Regions from separate parts of the Sporosarcina sp. USHLN248 genome, predicted to be linked through region 2. Evidence: predicted binding sites of a transcription regulator. Region 2 holds the regulator's gene; the other holds the start of a gene.
What was found. The regulator NrdR, encoded in region 2, represses ribonucleotide reductase genes. The targets are predictions, from matches to a motif close to AACACNATATATNGTGTT.

Region 1 (9,626 bases), on a different contig from region 2:
TCTCTTTGTAACGTTGGCGGAATTGCGAATAAGGAATATTTCTTGCGCCTAAAATATGGCCAGATTCAAATTCTTTCGGTTCTCGAACGTCAATGAGCTGCGCCTTACGATACCCTTCAATAAACTGTTCTTGCGTTAAATTTGTTACTGCTTTACGGACGCGCAGCATCGTAATGACGAAGTACAAAATCAATGCGATGAGTGCGACGCCTAAGATAATCAAATTCGGATTCACAACGACTTTCCCCTTTCCATCTTCTTATTCATTATAAAGAATGGAAGAACGTTCTTCAATGAGAATGATGTGTGTTTTCATGCAAAATACTGATTGCTCGTAACTGATAAGTAGGTTTCACATGTTAGGAAAAGAGCAGGGTTTCTTTTTGATACTGATAAGTAGGCAATCAGAATGAAAGAGAAAAAGTCAATACTTATTGCGCGTTTGGAATTATGGTACTATGAAAACTATGTTATTCTTTATCGGCTGTTATGGAAGGGGGAATCGTAATGACGAAAAGGATTTGGCACTTTATTAATTCGGGAAAACGTTCGCCTTCATACAATATGGCGCTTGATGAAGCGCTATTGGATTGGCATAGTAAAGGTGAAATAGGCCCTGTTCTAAGATTTTATGAATGGGAGCCAGCTACGCTATCGATCGGTTATTTCCAAAGTGTTGACAAAGAGATTGATATGTCATCCGTGAAAGAACATGGTTTAGGATTCGTGCGGCGACCAACGGGAGGAAGAGGAGTGTTGCACGAGGATGAACTGACTTATAGTGTCATAGTCTCCGAAGCATATCCTGATATGCCGGAAACGGTGACAGAAGCCTACCGAGTCATTTCAGGGGGACTGCTGAAAGGCTTTCAAAACTTAGGGCTACAAGCAGAATTTTCAGTGCCGGCTTCCAAAGAGCAAGCTGATCGATTAAAAAAACCTAAAAGTGCTGTTTGTTTTGATGCACCAAGCTGGTATGAACTTGTCGTTGAAGGGAAAAAAGTAGCTGGCAGTGCACAGACACGTCAAAAAGGTGTCATCTTGCAGCACGGCGCTATTTTATTAAGCTTGGATGAAGACAAATTGATATCTTTATTCAAGTTTGATTCTGCAGAAGCCCGAGAACGAATGAGAATGAACTTGCCCCAAAAAGCTGTAGCAATCGATCGACTTGTTGAGCGTGAAGTTTCGATAGAAGAGTGTATTTCGGCATTCTCGAAAGGTTTCGAACAGGCGTTGGAGATCGAGCTTTCTCCAATGGAATTGACAGCAGAGCAAGAGGCAATTGTTAAAGAAATTGAAGAAAGTAAATATGCAAATAAAGACTGGACATTTAAAAAATAAAGGTTAGCACTTTCGATCTATTTTTTCATGCGAAATCGGATAATCGCGGCATTCGTCAAAATCTGTAAAAACGGATACAGTTGAATGAAGTTTCAATATGTAGTAGATTAGGTAATGTACATAATACAACATGTTGTGTTTGGTAAGAATTTATCTTGAAATAAATAAGGAGGATGCGAGAATGGTTATTGTTTCAAACGAGCAAACACCATCATTGGACAAGCAGCAATTGAATGCGGATATAAAGGAGTTTCCGCAAGTGCATCCCATCACAGATAACATGAAGATTACACATAGCGGAGTGTCCCGTCTCGTGATGATTGATCGATATTCATTTAAGGACACTGAAAAGAAGACGCTAAAAGTAGGCGATTTTGTCGTCTTAACCGTAAAAGAAGATCCGAAATTTCCAGCGAGGGGATTAGGATACGTTAAAGCAATCGATAAAGCGAGTGGCAAAGCGGACATTTGGATTGAAGAAGCATACCGTTCTTCAATCGATGATCCGGAAGAGCAAGAAAAGGGTGTTGTCAGAAGATCATTAGACGTCATTGAGAAGCCGTTAGAAGTGTTTTATGAGCAAATCGCAAAGCGGAATGCTACTGGTTTAGCTGCCGCTGAAAAGACGGAAGAAAAACGGCAAGAATCGTTCGAGCGTTTTTATGAGCAATTGGCAAAATTGAATTTCATTCCGGCAGGTCGTGTCCTTTATGGCGCAGGTTCGGAAACTGAAGTGACGTTCTTCAATTGCTATGTGATGCCATTCGTTCCCGATTCTCGTGAAGGCATTTCCGATCACCGCAAACAAGTGATGGAAATTATGAGCCGCGGAGGCGGTGTCGGAACGAACGGTTCAACATTGAGACCGCGGAACACACTTGCGCGTGGTGTAAATGGAAAGTCATCGGGGTCAGTATCATGGCTTGACGATATTGCTAAGCTGACACACCTTGTGGAACAAGGGGGCAGCCGCCGCGGAGCACAAATGATCATGTTAGCTGATTGGCATCCTGATATTTGCGAATTTATCATCTCGAAAATGCAAAATCCGAGAATTCTTCGCTATCTTCTTGAAAATACGGATGAAGAGCTTATCCAAAAACTTGCCAACGAAAAACTTAAGTTTACGCCGCTTACTGCGCAAGAAGAAGCGATGTATCAAGGGATTTTGAATTACAGATCAATCCCTGGCATGGGCGGTTTCAACGAAGCAATTTTGCGAGATGCGGAAATGAAATTGCGAGATGGCGGAACGTATTCTGTCCATAATCCGGAATTCTTAACAGGTGCGAATATTTCCGTAACATTGACGGATGAATTCATGAAAGCTGTTGAAGAAGATGGTGATTATGAACTGCGTTTTCCAGCAGTTGAAAAGTATACACCTGAAGAAATGGCTTTTTATAACGAAGAGTGGCATAACGTTGGAGATGTTCGTGAATGGGAAAAGATGGGCTATGAAGTCCGTGTTTACCGAAAAATAAAAGCGCGCGCTTTATGGGATCTTATTAATATTTGCGCTACTTATTCAGCTGAACCAGGTATTTTCTTTATTGACAATGCAAACAATGAAACGAATGCGAAAGCATATGGCCAAAAGGTTGTTGCAACAAATCCTTGCGGCGAACAGCCATTAGCGCCTTATTCAGTATGTAACTTGGCGGCAGTGAATCTTGCGGAGTTCGCAAACAAAGAGATGAAAACGGTCAATTACGAAAAGCTGAAAGAAACGGTTCGCGTAGGGGTAAGAATGCAAGACAATGTTATCGATTCGACACCGTACTTCCTTGAGGAAAATAAAGTACAGGCACTTGGTGAAAGACGGATCGGTTTAGGCGTCATGGGCCTTGCGGATTTACTCATTTATTGTGAGAAGGAATATGGCTCCAAAGAAGGCAATGAGCTCGTTGATAAAGTGTTCGAAACGATAGCAACAACTGCCTATCGGGAATCAATCGAACTAGCAAAAGAAAAAGGTAGCTTCCCATTCTTGATTGGTAAAACGGATGAGGAAACCGCTGCTTTAAGACAAGCATTCATTAACACTGGCTATATGAAGCGGATGCCTGAAGATATCCGCACTGCCATTTTGGAACACGGTATTCGCAACTCTCACCTACTTACAGTGGCGCCGACTGGCTCGACTGGTACGATGGTTGGAGTCAGCACTGGACTTGAACCGTATTTTTCATTCACCTATTATCGAAGCGGACGTCTTGGTAAATTCATTGAAGTGAAAGCCGGTATTGTAGAGGAGTACTTGGAAAGTAATCCTCAAGCTGATCCAGATCAATTGCCGGATTGGTTCGTCTCTTCTATGAGTTTATCTCCAGAAGCCCATGCAGACGTACAATGTATTATTCAGCGATGGATTGACAGCTCCATTTCGAAAACCGTAAATGCTCCGCGTGGCTATTCAGTAAAACAGGTCGAAAGCGTCTATGAGCGTTTATATAAAGGTGGAGCGAAAGGCGGAACTGTCTATGTTGACGGCAGCCGTGACTCCCAAGTCCTTACACTGAAAGCTGAAGAGAATACGATGGAGCCTGAAACAGAGATGACGGAAGAGTTCATCGAACAACGGAAAGTCGTCTTAATTGATACAATTCAAGATCTCCGTTCAACAAACGTAACGATCGGATCTGAAGTCGGCAACACTTGCCCCGTTTGTAGGCAGGGTACTGTGAAAGAAATCGGTGGGTGCAATACTTGTACAAATTGTAATGCTCAACTGAAATGCGGATTATAAGAATAAAACATACAGCACCTTGAAGGTTGCTCAAACGGTATCCAAACTGAAGTAATTTCTAGTTTGGATACCGTTTTTTATTATGATAAATTAAGAATAAAAAGAAATTATGAAGGGGAAGAAATGGGATGATGGGAATTAGGAAAGGTGACATTTTTCAAGAACTCAATTCATATACAGAAAAAATAAAACAAGAAAAGTCTTCCTCTGGAGCTGCTCTACTCATTATGAAAGACGATAAAATTGTTCATGAATGGTATTCTGGCTATCATCATTTTGGGAATGAAGCGAGGAAAATTGATAGTTTATCACGATTTAATGTTTATTCTGTTCGTGTAACTTATATCAGTTTAGCGATCTCCATCGCCGCTCAAGAAGGATATTTAAGTTTAGATGATAAAATATGCGATTATTTGCTTGAATATGATCAAGATCTTCTTGGTGAGACGACAATAAGACATTTATTGTCCCGTTCTTCGGGGTTGAAATTTGCCAATAAAGAGGTGCGTCGACTATTTGAGTTAGGAACAAATATCGAGGGGAAGGGGAAAAATCCAGACATAATTGCAAAAATTTTATACAAAGCTACTGGCAAAAGTGTAAGTGAATTGCTTACCGAAAGAGTATTCAAGCCACTAAATTGGACGAGTACTAGTTGGGTCACAGAAGGAGACAATCGATTAGTATGTGATATTCATTCGCCCGATCATCACGCTACATTACGAATTGGTTCAAATAGAGGGGATGAAAGAAATTTATATGTAAATGCAAGGGAATTGGCATTTTGGGGTAATTTGCACCTAAATAAAGGAAAAGTTCGCGGAAAGCAAGTGCTTCCGGGAAAAGTTTTTGATCGTGTGACATCGATACAAAGCCCGGTTGCTTGGCCGAATGATCTACCGAAATTCGGTTCGTTCTGGTGGGTTAAAGACGGTGAGGTACGTTATCCATATAATGAGTTGGGGGCTCATATTCCGAAAGGATCTTATCAAATTTTAGGGGCGTCTGGATGTTCTTGTTTAGTCATACCGCAATACAATGCAGTCGCTGTTAGAATGTACAATCGTTTGTATACAAATGATCTTTCTACTTTTAATTATATTGATGATATCCATAAATTTGGCAGTTTAATTGTTTCAAGTTTAAATAAGCTTGCTGCAAGCGATTAAAATAATAAAAGATTTATTGATGCATTGCGTAAGCAAGTACGGCTTCGTATCGTCGAACGTTCTAAGGCAAGCGTTCGAAAAAGAAAACGCTCGGAAAAGTATTCACCCGAGCGTTTTCATCATGGCTTATTAATTCACTGATACAGTTGTTTGAGTGGCTGCGTTATCTGCAGCTTTCAAAATTTCAACGTTTTCAATACCTACCTCTTCAATTTCAAGCAGTTTATTGAAGGAGGCGATTGCCACTTCGACTTGCTTGTCTTCGGGCTCTTTTGTCGTCAATAACTGTAGCCATAATCCAGGATAGCCTAAATACTTTAATACCGGAATATTGCGTAAGCTATTTGTAAATTGAAGAACTTCAAAAGACACACCGATCACAACTGGGATGAGCAAGATACGATTCACAATTCGAAGCCAGAATGGGTCAGCAGGTACTAAGAAATAAATGAACATACCTACAATAACAGTAAACAGGAGGAAACTGCTTCCACAACGGTAATGTAATCTTGATTGCGCCTGAACGTTTTCGACAGTTAAGGGCAAGCCATTTTCATAAGCGTTGATCACTTTATGCTCTGCTCCATGATATTTAAAAACACGTTTAATGAGCGGTGTCATAGATATTAACGAAATGTAGGAGAGCAACAAGAGTAACTTGAAGAAGCTTTCCAACAGAATTTGGGCTGTTTTGCCAGGTGCCATAAATTCCAATGCTTGTGCTAAAAAGACGGGCACTAATGTAAAAGCGAACTTACCGAATAGGAATGATAGCACTCCAACTGCTGCAACGCCAATAATCATTGAAAGTTTTGAAGGTTCCTCAGAGACTTGCTCTTCTTCCTCGCCTGGCATGATATCATATCTTTCGCTGGCGAACGTCAAATGCTTTGAGCCAATTCCAGCGGATTCAATTAATGCTACAACCCCTCGTACGAAAGGTATTTTTTTTAACTTGGAAGTGACAGGTTTATGTTCTTTAGGTACATAATAATAATCAAGGGAATCATCTTTTCTTCTAATGGCCGTCACAGTATGATTACGGCTGCCGAACATGACGCCTTCAATTAACGCTTGCCCTCCATAAGCAGGTGGCTGCTGTTTTTTACTCATCCATCAATCAACACCTTCGCTAGTTTAATAAAAAATATTTTATTATAAGATCGCCTGTCAAAAAATTGCAGTCTTGCAAAACGATCTTGTCGTTTCTTTATCCATCTATTGTACAAAAAAAACAGGCATTCCTCCACCCATTAGGTTTAAAAAAACATGAATTTCCCGACACTTTCAGCAGGAGGGATATATATTGAATAAAACAATGTTTTTAACAGCTTTATTTGCAGCTATTTTCACAACAATCTCCTTAAAGTTCTTGCACTTTTTCAATTTTATACATTGGTCCCCTATTGGATGGTTGAAATTTTGGACTGGAAAAGGGTGGATGAATGAGTATGGAAAATGGGCATTATTATTTCTCGTACTCTTCGTTGTATGTTTTGTTTTTTATGCGATTTCAAAATGGACTACAGCAATACCGCCAATGGTGACTGCAATTGCAATTAGCCTTATTATTACAGCGGCGGTTGACTGGACAATTGGAATGCCACATACTTTGAAAGAAGGAATTAAAGCATTTTCAATCCCCTTTTTTTCAATTAATGCGATCGTCAGTCTTTTTATAATCGGAACAGCCGTTTATATGAAGAAACTTTCTGCAGATCAACAGAAATAGGTTGCGGCAACGGTACTATATGATAAAATGGGAAAGAAAATGGTGAGGGGAATGGTGTGGTGGTGAAATTGCTTGTTCTGAATGGACCAAATTTGAATCGGCTTGGAAAAAGGGAAGTAGGAATCTATGGAGTAGAAACATTGGCGGATGTTGAGCAGCATCTAATAGACATCGCATCTGAACGGCTTGTTGATCTCGCGTTTTTTCAATCAAATATCGAAGGTGAATTGATTGATAAAATTCATGAAGCAGCCGATGAGAAGTTCGATGGCATTATCTTCAACCCGGGGGCGTTTACACATTACAGCATTGCATTGCGAGACGCCGTCGCTGCAGTGGATGTGCCCGTTATCGAAGTCCATATTTCAAATATACATAGTCGTGAACCGTTCAGACAAACATCCGTTATCGCGCCGGTTTGCATTGGACAAATGTCCGGCTTCGGCACTGGTGGATATGAACTTGCACTCCAAGCTTTCCTTCTCAGAAGAAATGGGGTAAAGCTATGAAACTGACAAAATTACGTGAAGCGTTAAAAGAGTTAGGGCTTGATGCATTATTAGTGACAAATCCTTATAATCGCCGATATATTACAGGTTTCACAGGTAGCTCCGGCGTTGCAATCATTTCTGAAAATGATGCAGTTTTCATTACAGATTTTCGCTATACTGAGCAGGCAGCAGACCAAGTGAAAGGTTTCAAAATCGTTCAACATGAAAAGACGATCATCGAGGAAGTTGCCAAACAAGTGGAGGCCATGAAAATCAGCACACTTGGCTTTGAGAAAGATCATGTTTCCTACGGCTTGTATGAAATGTACAAGGAAAAAGTGTCAGCAGAATTGAAAGCGGTAGCTGGCATTATTGAAAAGATTCGTCTCATTAAGACACCGGAAGAAATTGAAGTGTTAAAGCACGCTGCGAAAATTGCAGATGATGCGTTTACACATATTTGCACGTTTATTAAACCGGGTGTGACAGAGCTCGAAGTTTCAAATGAACTGGAAATGTATATGCGTAAATTGGGAGCGACTTCATCTTCCTTTGACATTATCGTCGCTTCGGGAGAGCGGGGCGCTTTGCCGCATGGCGTTGCCTCCGATAAAGTAATCCAATCTGGCGAACTTGTGACACTCGACTATGGAGCGCTTTACAATGGTTATATTTCGGATATTACACGAACGGTTGCAGTAGGTGAGCCTTCTGAAAAGTTAAAAGAAATATACGAAGTGACCAGAGCTGCCCAACAATTGGCTTTAGAACAGATCAAACCGGGTATGACTGGTATAGAGGCAGATGCAATTGCTCGTGACTATATTAAGTCAAAGGGCTACGGTGAAGCGTTTGGGCATTCAACTGGTCATGGGATCGGTCTTGAAGTTCATGAAGGACCTGCTTTGTCATTCCGTTCAGAAACTGTATTGGAACCGAATATGGCCGTTACGGTTGAACCAGGCATTTACTTACCCGGCATTGGCGGTGTCCGTATCGAAGACGACATCCTAATTACGGAAGATGGCAACGCAAGACTCACCCATTCACCAAAAGAATTAATTATCCTATAAGGATTAAACGGAGGAAACAGCATGATTTCAGTAAACGATTTTAAAACAGGTCTTACGATTGAATTTGAAGGCGATATTTGGCGTGTCATTGATTTCCAACACGTTAAACCAGGGAAAGGAGCGGCGTTCGTCCGTTCCAAACTGCGTAATCTTCGCACGGGAAATGTAAATGAAAAAACGTTCCGTGCGGGCGAGAAAGTCGAAAAAGCGCAAATCGACAACCGCCGCATGCAATACTTGTATGCTAATGGCGATGATCATGTATTCATGGACAATGAAACATACGAGCAAATCGAATTACCTTCAACTCAAATTGAAGAGGAATTAAAATATTTGAAAGAAAATATGGAAGTACACATCATTTCTTTCAAGTCCGAAGTATTAGGTGTAGAGCTTCCTGCGACAGTCGTCTTGGAAGTTGCTGAAACAGAGCCAGGTATTAAAGGAGATACTGCGAGTGGCGGTTCAAAACCAGCTAAAATGGAAACTGGGCTTGTCGTTCAAGTGCCATTCTTTGTTAATGTAGGCGATAAACTGATCATTAATACTGAAGAAGGCGAATACGTATCAAGAGCTTAATATGAACATGCTTATGAGCACATTTTGTAGCCCGAATAGGGATTGCAAAGTGTGCTTTTTTTCTATTGGTTGAAACCAGTAGCTTTTGTTCATTCTTTAGCATTACTACAATACTGCTTTCACAATAACCGGGCTTAGTAAACCAATATCTCATGTAGATTCTACATTACGAAATAAACAATTATAAATAAGCCCTGTGTTTGTATATTATTTCGGATAGATACATAGATTGTGACATGGAGGAGGCACCCGAATTGGAATTGAGTGATCTATTGAGAATTGCTGGCATCGGGTTAGTAATTGGTTTTCTACATGTGTTTTTCGAATCGACGGGGAAAAAGGAGTTTTCGTTTTTTCTTTTCTTTATTGCCTATATTTATATTGCCGCTGAGATGCTCCGCTTCTTAAGGATTTTCTTCACGGAAATTACGGAATTCTTTCAGTGGCTATCTTTGGCGTTCTGATGCTTACACTTTTTCATCTTATTGT
Region 2 (9,626 bases):
TTGAAACTTCTCGAGCATACGTCCGTAAATACGGTAGATACATAGAAGAAGGGGGATAAACATATGAGTGCAAAAAGAGCAATTGTAGCTATCGGAATGGTAGTTGCTGGCATTATTCTATTAGTCTGTGCTTTTACGACTTGGTATACAGTTGACGAATCTGAGCAGGCAGTCATTATTACATTCGGAAATGCCGATACGACTGTAACGGAGTCCGGTCTGCATTTCAAATTGCCTTGGCCGTTTCAAAACGTTGAAAAGCTTTCTAAAGAGACATTTAGTCTTCAGTTTGGTTATAAACAAAATCCTGATGGAGAGCTTGTCTCTTATGATAAAGAAACAAAAATGATTACTGGAGACGAATATATTGTGTTAGCAGATTTGATTGTCCAATGGAAAATTACAGATCCGCAAAAATATTTATTTAATGCGCAGGATCCTCAAGAAATCCTTCATGATGCGACTTCAGCTTCAATTCGCTCCATTATCGGAAGTTCCACGATCGACTCCGCATTGACAGATGGAAAAGCAGAAATTGAGGGAAAAACGCGGGATTTGCTTACGACTTTAATGAATTCGTATGATATCGGGATCTCGGTGCAAGGCGTTAAACTTCAAGATGTCGAGCTGCCGAATGCAGATGTTCGTGCTGCCTTTACAGCTGTGACGGACGCAAGAGAGACGAAGAATACGAAAATCAATGAAGCGAAAAAATATGAAAATCAGCGCGTGAACGAAGCGAAAGGTGAACGGGATGCGATTAAGTCGCGAGCAATCGGTCAAAAGACTGCCCGCATAGAGCAAGCAAAAGGGGATGTTGCTCTATTCAATGATCTCCATGCTGAATATGCGAAAAACAAATCAATTACCCGTCAACGCTTAATCATTGAAACGTTGGAGCAAGTTTTGCCTAAAGCGAAAATTTATATTATGAACGATAATGGGGAAACTTTGAAATACTTGCCCCTTCAAGAAATATCAAGACAAACACCGCCGCCGGCTGAGCAAAAATCGGAAGGGGGAGAAAACTGATGGCGAATGATAATAATCCGTTCAAAAGCATTGAGGAAAAATTCCTTGAAAAGCAAAGGGCGAAACAAAACCAAAAGAAGAATGCTGAAAAAGTAATCACTCCTAAAAAGCCTTTCAATATGAAAAAATATGTAAGATCAGCGTTAGTATTAACTGCGATTTTCGCAATTGCTGTCGTACTGCTTGCGAATGTCTTCATCGTAAAAGAAGATGAATACCGGATCGTCCGGCAATTTGGTGAAATTACACGAATCGTGAAAGAACCTGGCTTAAATATGAAAGTGCCGTTTATCCAAACGGTTTCCACATTGCCGAAAAATCAAATGACGTCCAACATATCAGAGGCGGAAATTACGACGAAAGACAAAAAGCGAATCATCGTCGATAACTATGCAGTTTGGAAAATTAATAACCCTGGTGAAATGATCTCAAACGCCAAAAATATTATTAATGCCGAAGCTCGGATGGAAGAGTTTATTTACTCGGTTATCCGAAATGAAATGGGGAAATTGAATTATGTTGATGTCGTAAATGACGAAAGTTCTTCCCGCGGCAACTTGAACGATGTTGTAACAGAAAAAGTGAATGGATTCCTTCAAGAAGGAAACTTCGGTATTGAAGTGATTGACGTGCGTATGAAACGCATCGACCTTCCAGAAGAGAATGAACATTCCATTTATACGCGAATGATTTCAGAACGTGAATCAACTGCACAAGCATATTTATCGGAAGGGGATGCCGAGAAGCAGCGAATTGAAGCTGAAACGGACCGTGAAGTGCAAGAAATGCTAGCGACTGCTAAAAAAGAAGCTGCGCTCATTCATGCAGAAGGAGAGTCTGAAGCGGCGAAAATATACAATAATGCTTTTTCGAAAGACCCTGAGTTTTACAATTTATATCGTACGCTGCAATCCTATTCAAAAACAATTGGGGAAGACACGATGATCATCTTGCCAGCAGATTCTCCATACGCAAAAATTCTAACGGGCTATTTTGAGTAAACAGAAAAAGGCAGAACCTATGGCTGTAGAATTGCCATAGGTTCTGTTTGTATTTATTGCAAAAGATTTACTTTCTTTTCAACGGCTTCAACGGCATCTTCAACTGACATGCCTTTCATAGAAACGACAGGGAAATCGAACTCATGAGTATTTCCCTCATTGATGGAACGGACGACTCCGATGTCGTATCCGGAAACCTGTTCGTCTGAATGAAACATTTTTACTTCATAACCTTTTGCACTTAGCGCTGCCATAACGTCTTCATAAGGCTGTTCCACAGCAATCTTCACCAATATACTTTTCCTCCTTTCGTAAAGTAATTGAAAGTTCTATCTTACAGTTCCCCCTATGATAAAAATTATGAACGCCTGAAAATATACTCGAACAAATGTATCGTACTTTTTTATTTATGATCGCCAACATGGTAAGATAAACTAAGATCAACATTTGAAAAATGGTTTTTAAAGCCTTGTAAAATAAGGGAGTGGTGGAGATTGGCAAAGAAAAAAATAGTGCTGTTAGATGGGAATAGCTTGGCATACCGGGCGTTCTTCGCATTGCCGCTATTAACAAATGATAGCGGTATTCATACGAATGCGGTGTATGGTTTTACAATGATGCTGCAAAATATTTTATCAGAAGAGAATCCGACACATATGCTTGTCGCATGGGATGCTGGAAAAACGACGTTTCGCCATAAAACGTATGGAGAATACAAAGGCGGACGTCAAAAGACGCCACCGGAGCTTTCAGAGCAGTTTCCCTATTTGCGCAAGCTGTTAGATGCGTATCAAATTCCGCAGTATGAATTGGATCAATATGAAGCGGATGATATTATCGGAACGTTAAGCAAAATCGGTAATGAAAAAGGCGATGAAGTGATTGTCATTTCAGGAGATAAAGATTTAACGCAACTATCAAGCAATCATACTACTGTGTATATTACACGCAAAGGAATAACGGATATTGAAAAGTACACACCTGCACACGTTATGGAGAAATACGGAATTGAACCTTTTCAAATCATTGATATGAAAGGTTTAATGGGTGATGCATCCGATAATATTCCGGGTGTTCCTGGAGTTGGGGAGAAGACAGCGTTAAAATTGTTGAAGGAATTTGGTTCGGTTGAAAATGTTTATGCTTCACTTGATAAAGTGTCGGGCAAAAAATTAAAAGAAAATTTGACCGAAAATGAAGAACAAGCATTCATGAGCAAAGAGCTCGCAACAATTGAACAAAACGCACCTCTCACTATTTCCCTTGACGAACTGCAATATGATGGGCCAAATGAAGAGCAAGTGAAGGCGATTTATCAAGATTTGAAGTTCAAGACATTATTGGAAAAAATGGCTCCGGAAGAAGCGGGAGTTCTGATGGAAGAAATTACAATACAACTTATCGAAGATCCTTCAACGATCGAGTTTAAAGATGAAATGGCGATTCATATCGAAATGGCAGATGTGAATTATTTAGATGCAGATCTTATGGGTTTAAGTCTTTCTGATGGTGAAAAGACGTACTATATTCCATTTGAACATGTTCGCAATTCAGACCAATTGAAAGCTTATTTGGAGGATGGCAAGAAAAAGAAATATGCTTCCGATTCAAAAGCTTTATATGCCTCATTATTTAGATATGGCATAAAATTGGAAGGCATCGATTTTGATCTGCTGCTTGGCGCCTATATTGGAAATCCTTCTGCAACATATACGGATGTTGCTTCTATGGTGAAAGATTTCGGCTATACGAATGTTCAATCGGATGAAGTGATATACGGCAAAGGGGCTAAAAAATCAGTTCCTGATGAGCAGACGGTTGCAGAACATGCAGGTCGAAAAGCGGAAGCTGTTTGGAAGTTGAAAGACGCGGTTGAGAAAAAGCTAAAGGAGAACGAACAATTTGATTTATATTATGAATTAGAATTGCCTTTAGCGAAAGTGTTAGGCCAAATGGAATCTACCGGTGTGAAGACAGATCTCGAGACGCTGCAGCAAATCGGGGTTGAGCTGTCCGCAAGGCTGTCAGAATTGGAATCCATTATTTATGAGATGGCAGGACAGCCTTTCAATATTAATTCACCGAAGCAATTGGGAGAGATTTTATTTGAAAAAATCGGCTTGACACCAATTAAGAAAACGAAGACAGGTTATTCAACAGCAGCCGATGTGCTTGAGAAGTTGGAAAGTGAACATGAAATTATTAGCTATATTTTGACATATCGCCAATTAGGTAAATTGAATTCGACTTATATTGAAGGACTGACAAAAGAAATCCATGAAGATGGAAAAATCCATACACGGTTCCAACAAGCGCTTACGCAAACAGGGAGACTAAGCTCCATTAACCCGAACTTGCAAAATATCCCGATCCGTTTAGAGGAAGGACGCAAAATTCGAGCGGCATTCGTCCCTTCAGAACCGGGCTGGCTCATGTTCGCAGCCGATTATTCCCAAATTGAGTTGCGTGTGTTGGCACATATTTCTCAAGATGAAAAAATGATCGCTGCATTCCGGGAAGATGCCGATATTCATACGAAAACAGCGATGGATGTATTTGGCGTCGATAAGGATGGCGTATCCTCGGACATGAGAAGGACAGCAAAAGCTGTCAATTTTGGCATTGTTTACGGCATAAGTGACTATGGCTTGTCGCAAAGCTTAAATATTACAAGGAAAGAAGCCGGGAAATTCATCGACACGTATTTGGCGTCGTTCCCAAGTGTTAAGCAATATATGGAAGACATCGTCGCAGATGCAAAAATGAAAGGCTATGTAACGACAATGATGAATCGAAGAAGGTATTTGCCAGATATTGTGAGCTCTAATTTCAATTTACGGAGCTTTGCCGAAAGGACAGCGATGAACACGCCAATTCAAGGCACCGCCGCTGATATTATTAAAAAAGCGATGATCGATATGGATAAACGTTTGAAGGAAGAAAAATTAGAGACGCGCATGCTGTTGCAAGTGCATGATGAATTAATTTTCGAAGCGCCAGAGCATGAGATAGAGAAATTACAAGAAATCGTACCGGAAGTTATGGAATCCGCAATAAAATTAGATGTTCCTCTTAAAGTGGAATGGGCTTTCGGGAAATCTTGGTATGAAACGAAGTGAGGAATGAGTATGCCTGAATTACCTGAAGTGGAAGGTGTCGTGCGGGAGCTGTCACCGGCTTCATCAGGAAGGACTGTTGCAAAAGTGACAGTCTCTGAAGTTGTGAAAGCATCAAAAGAATTAGGAAAAGAAGCGATCGTTAAAGGAATTACATTGGAAGATTTTATTGCCGAAATGGCTGGTGCAACGATTATGGACGTTACAAGAAGGAGTAAGTACATTTATTTCCATCTCGTAAAAGAAGGCGAGGCGCATTTGTTGGTTAGCCATTTAGGGATGACGGGAGCTTGGTTCGTTGTAGACACTTTAGACGATGTTACAGAGAAGAAGTTTAGGAACCATATGCATGTCATCTTTGAAATGGCTGACGGTGGACTCTTAGTGTATTCCGATATACGTCGCTTCGGTGAGTTGCGCCTGCTGCGTCAAGAAGGTGACTACCCGCCTTTATTGAAAATGGCGCCAGAGCCTTTTGAAGAAGATGCGATAGAGCATTTTATCGCTATGGCGAGTACTCCGAAATTTGCCCGTAAACCGATTAAAGAAGTTATTATGGATGGCCATGTCATCTCCGGCTGCGGCAATATTTACGCAACGGAAGCCCTTTTCAAAATGAAAATCCATCCTAACCGGACAACCGATCGAGTGAGCGAAAAGAGGAAAAGAGAATTATTTAAAGTCATCGTCGATATTTTACAAGAAAGCATTCATGCCGGTGGGAGTTCTATTTCAGATTATCGCAATATAAATGGACAAGCAGGCACAATGCAAGATCGTTTGAAAATGTACGGTAAGAAAGTGTGCACCGTTTGCGGAAAAGAGACGAAAAGCTTGAAAATCGCAGGCAGAACATCCGTCTATTGCCCTTCTTGCCAGAGATGAGGAGCGTATGTCAATGATTATAGGATTGACGGGCAGTATCGCAACAGGAAAAAGCACGGTTGCGAACATGTTAAGGGCAAAAGGCTTTCCGATTGTCGATGCTGATGTCATTTCGCGTGAAATAGTAGAGCCGGGTAGCCCTGTGTTAAAGGAAATATCGGAAGCTTTTGGAGAGGGCGCGTTACGGGAAGATGGCACAATGAATCGTGAATGGATCGGCGCAAGGATTTTTGGGGATGAAACAGAGCGTCAAAAGCTCAATCGGATTATGCACCCTGCAGTAAGAAAAGAGATGCTCCGCCAAAAGGATGAATGGCTTGGCAAGGGAGCGCAGATAGTCATCATGGATATCCCGCTATTATTTGAAAGCAAGCTTCAGCATTTTGTCGACAAAATCCTTGTCGTCTCGGCAAGTCCAAAAGTGCAGAAGGAAAGGCTGATGGCGAGGAATCATCTCACTGAAGAAGAGGCTGATGATCGCATTCATTCGCAACTGCCTATTGCTGAAAAGGAAAGCGGGGCTGATGCGGTTATTTATAATGACGGCACATTAAAAGAAACGGAAAAGCAATTGGATCAAATTTTAATAGAATGGCAAGCGCAATTCTGAAAAATAGAACATTGTTAATCTGTTCACAAACACTATGCGTCCAATTAAAATATGTTATACTAATTATCGGATTAACGATAAAAAGTATAACATCATCAGGAGGATTTATTCATGACAACTTCAATTGCCATAAACGGGTTTGGCCGAATCGGACGCATGGTCTTCCGACAAATGATTATGGAGGACAGCTTGAATGTTGTAGCGGTGAATGCGTCTTATCCATCTGAAACGCTTGCTCATTTGATTAAGTATGACACAATTCATGGAGCTTTTGACGGTGAAGTCGTTGCGGAGGAAGATGCGCTTGTCATTAATGGCAAACGGGTGAAATTGATAGCTGAACGCGATCCATCCAAGCTTCCTTGGAAAGAATTAGGCGTTGATATCGTTGTTGAAGCGACAGGCGTCTTCAATGCACGCGATAAAGCAGCGTTGCATTTGGATGCTGGCGCGAAAAAAGTCATTTTAACTGCTCCGGGCAAAAACGAGGATGTAACAATCGTTTTGGGCGTTAATGATGATAAATTAGACATCGATCAGCATGATGTCATCTCGAATGCGAGCTGCACGACGAACTGCCTTGCGCCAGTTGCGAAAGTATTGAATGATACATTCGGCATCGAAAATGGTTTAATGACAACTGTGCATGCTTATACAAATGACCAAAAGAACTTGGATAATCCTCATAAGGATCTTCGCCGTGCTCGTGCATGTGCGCAATCGATCATACCGACATCTACAGGTGCTGCGAAAGCTCTTTCTCTCGTATTGCCTGAACTGGAAGGTAAAATTCATGGCATGGCGCTTCGTGTTCCAACACCGAACGTTTCTTTAGTCGATCTCGTTGTCGACTTGAAAAAGGACGTAACTGTGGAAGCGGTGAACGACGCTTTCAAACAAGCGGCAGCAAATGAATTATCCGGCATCCTTCGCTTTACGACAGAGCCGTTAGTATCGATCGACTTCAACACGACGACAGAATCCGCAACGATTGATGGTCTTTCAACAATCGTTATGGGCGACCGAAAAGTGAAAGTGCTTGCTTGGTATGACAATGAGTGGGGCTATTCCGCACGTGTTGTGGGCTTGACTAAAAAAGTGGCTGAAGCGTTAACTGCTAAGGTCAATGCGTAAGTGATTAAAAACCGTAATAGAACCGGCGAAAAGCCATATACTTCTCACAATTGAGAGGTGTATGGCTTTTTTATCGTCTATGTAATTGCTCGAAAAGAAAATCGTTATTCGCAATCTCTGCCAAAATTCCATTGGAACTCTCCAGTTTCGACAGAATTCTGTTATAATCAATATACTATACGAAAATGCGGGGGAACAAAAAATGATATGTCCAGCTTGTCATTATAATGGCACCCGGGTCATCGATTCCAGGCCCGCGGAAGAAAATCGATCAATTAGAAGACGCCGGGAATGTGAAAAATGTGCTTTTCGTTTCACTACATTTGAAAAAGTCGAGGAAATGCCACTCGTTGTTGTGAAAAAGGACGGTACACGTGAAGAGTTCAACGGTGAAAAACTTTTAAGAGGTCTCATCCGCGCGTGCGAAAAACGACCAGTCGATTTGGAGGCGCTCCATAAAATCGTCTATCTGATCGAAAAAGAATTGCGAAGCGCGGGCATTGTGGAGATCAAATCAGAAGATGTTGGTGAAATGGTCATGGAAAAATTAGCAGATGTAGATGAAGTGGCGTACGTCCGATTTGCATCGGTATATCGCCAATACAAAGATATTAACGTTTTCATCGAAGAATTGAAGAACTTGCAAAACAAGAAATCATAAATTGTAGGAAAAAGGAGGCGGCCGGATCGCATGCTATATGAGGAGCTGCAACCGATTGACATCTTCAGAATCAAGTTGGCACAACCGTTTTCGGACTATGACCGGCAACTCCTGACATTATTTTATCAACCTTTGATCGGTCCAGATGCGATGAGCCTATTCATGTCCCTTTGGTCAGATGCAGAAGGAGACCAAGATGCAGAGCATAATCATTATTATTTGATGAATTTGCTTACAATGCCATTGGGTCGTATTTTTGAAGCTAGGATATCTTTAGAGGCAATAGGGCTACTGCGGACATATTGCAAAAGGGAAGTGAATGACCGAACTTTCCTTTACGAGCTTCTGCCGCCTTTGGATGCAAAAACATTTTTGGATGATCCACTATTGTCCACATTCCTTTTCAGTAAAATTGGAGAGCAAGCATACCGGAATTTACGTGCCCGTTTTTTGGATGACAACAGAATAGATGAAGGTTATGAGGAAGTATCGAGAACCTTCTTGGATGTATATAAGCCGATAAGATATGGAGTTTCAGAAGATTTGGAGGATACCGGGGCGATTAAAGGAAGAATCGAATCCAACGGTATTCCTTTTGCTCATTCTGATTTTGATTATCAACTGATGTGTTCGGGATTATCGGAGCAAATGGTGCCTAAAGCGTCGCTCGCCATGCTATCGAAAGAATTGGTCGAGAAATTGGCATTTCTTTATTCATTGACGCCAATCGATATGCAGAAGGTTATTATGATGGCTTTGGATGAAAACAACTTGCTTCCAGAAGATAGAGTTCGAAAGGCAGCAGTCGATTATTATAAGATGAATATATCCAAATCAGCGCCAAAACTTGAAAAAGTGTTTTCGAAAGAACGCATGATACCTCTAGAAGAGCCGAAAACGCGTGAGGATAAATTCATTCATTACTTAGAAAATACTCCACCGCGTGAAATGCTAAGGGATTACACGGGCAATGAACCGCTTCCAGTGGATGTTGAACTTGCGGAACGACTCGTCACAGTCCATGGCTTTCCAGTTGGAGTCGTAAATGTGCTGTTGCATTATGTCATCATTCGCAATGACGGTAAAATTACGAAAAACTATGCGGAAAGAATTGCATCGCATTGGAAAAACAAAAAGATTATGACTGCAAAACAAGCGATGGAAATTTCAAGAAAAGAGCATGACCA

Region 1: the regulator NrdR is predicted to act here: its motif matches at 1,467-1,484, upstream of WFH04_RS06135 (vitamin B12-dependent ribonucleotide reductase).

What each region holds. Positions count from the first base shown of each region.
Region 1 covers NZ_JBBCZC010000011.1:311-9,936, forward strand. Annotated here, with positions in the region: gene WFH04_RS06125 (rhodanese-like domain-containing protein) at 1-217, opposite strand, end outside; gene WFH04_RS06130 (lipoate--protein ligase family protein) at 508-1,344, shown strand; gene WFH04_RS06135 (vitamin B12-dependent ribonucleotide reductase) at 1,526-4,093, shown strand; gene WFH04_RS06140 (serine hydrolase domain-containing protein) at 4,222-5,262, shown strand; gene WFH04_RS06145 (DUF1385 domain-containing protein) at 5,392-6,375, opposite strand; gene WFH04_RS06150 (hypothetical protein) at 6,569-6,994, shown strand; gene aroQ (type II 3-dehydroquinate dehydratase) at 7,057-7,503, shown strand; gene WFH04_RS06160 (M24 family metallopeptidase) at 7,500-8,558, shown strand; gene efp (elongation factor P) at 8,580-9,137, shown strand; gene WFH04_RS06170 (SpoIIIAC/SpoIIIAD family protein) at 9,392-9,601, shown strand; gene WFH04_RS06175 (SpoIIIAC/SpoIIIAD family protein) at 9,580-9,626, shown strand, end outside.
Region 2 covers NZ_JBBCZC010000014.1:25,110-34,735, reverse strand. Annotated here, with positions in the region: gene hflK (FtsH protease activity modulator HflK) at 64-1,032, shown strand; gene hflC (protease modulator HflC) at 1,032-2,033, shown strand; gene WFH04_RS07565 (YkuS family protein) at 2,087-2,323, opposite strand; gene polA (DNA polymerase I) at 2,528-5,152, shown strand; gene mutM (bifunctional DNA-formamidopyrimidine glycosylase/DNA-(apurinic or apyrimidinic site) lyase) at 5,162-6,034, shown strand; gene coaE (dephospho-CoA kinase) at 6,048-6,644, shown strand; gene WFH04_RS07545 (glyceraldehyde-3-phosphate dehydrogenase) at 6,756-7,778, shown strand; gene nrdR (transcriptional regulator NrdR) at 7,981-8,439, shown strand; gene WFH04_RS07535 (replication initiation and membrane attachment family protein) at 8,470-9,626, shown strand, end outside.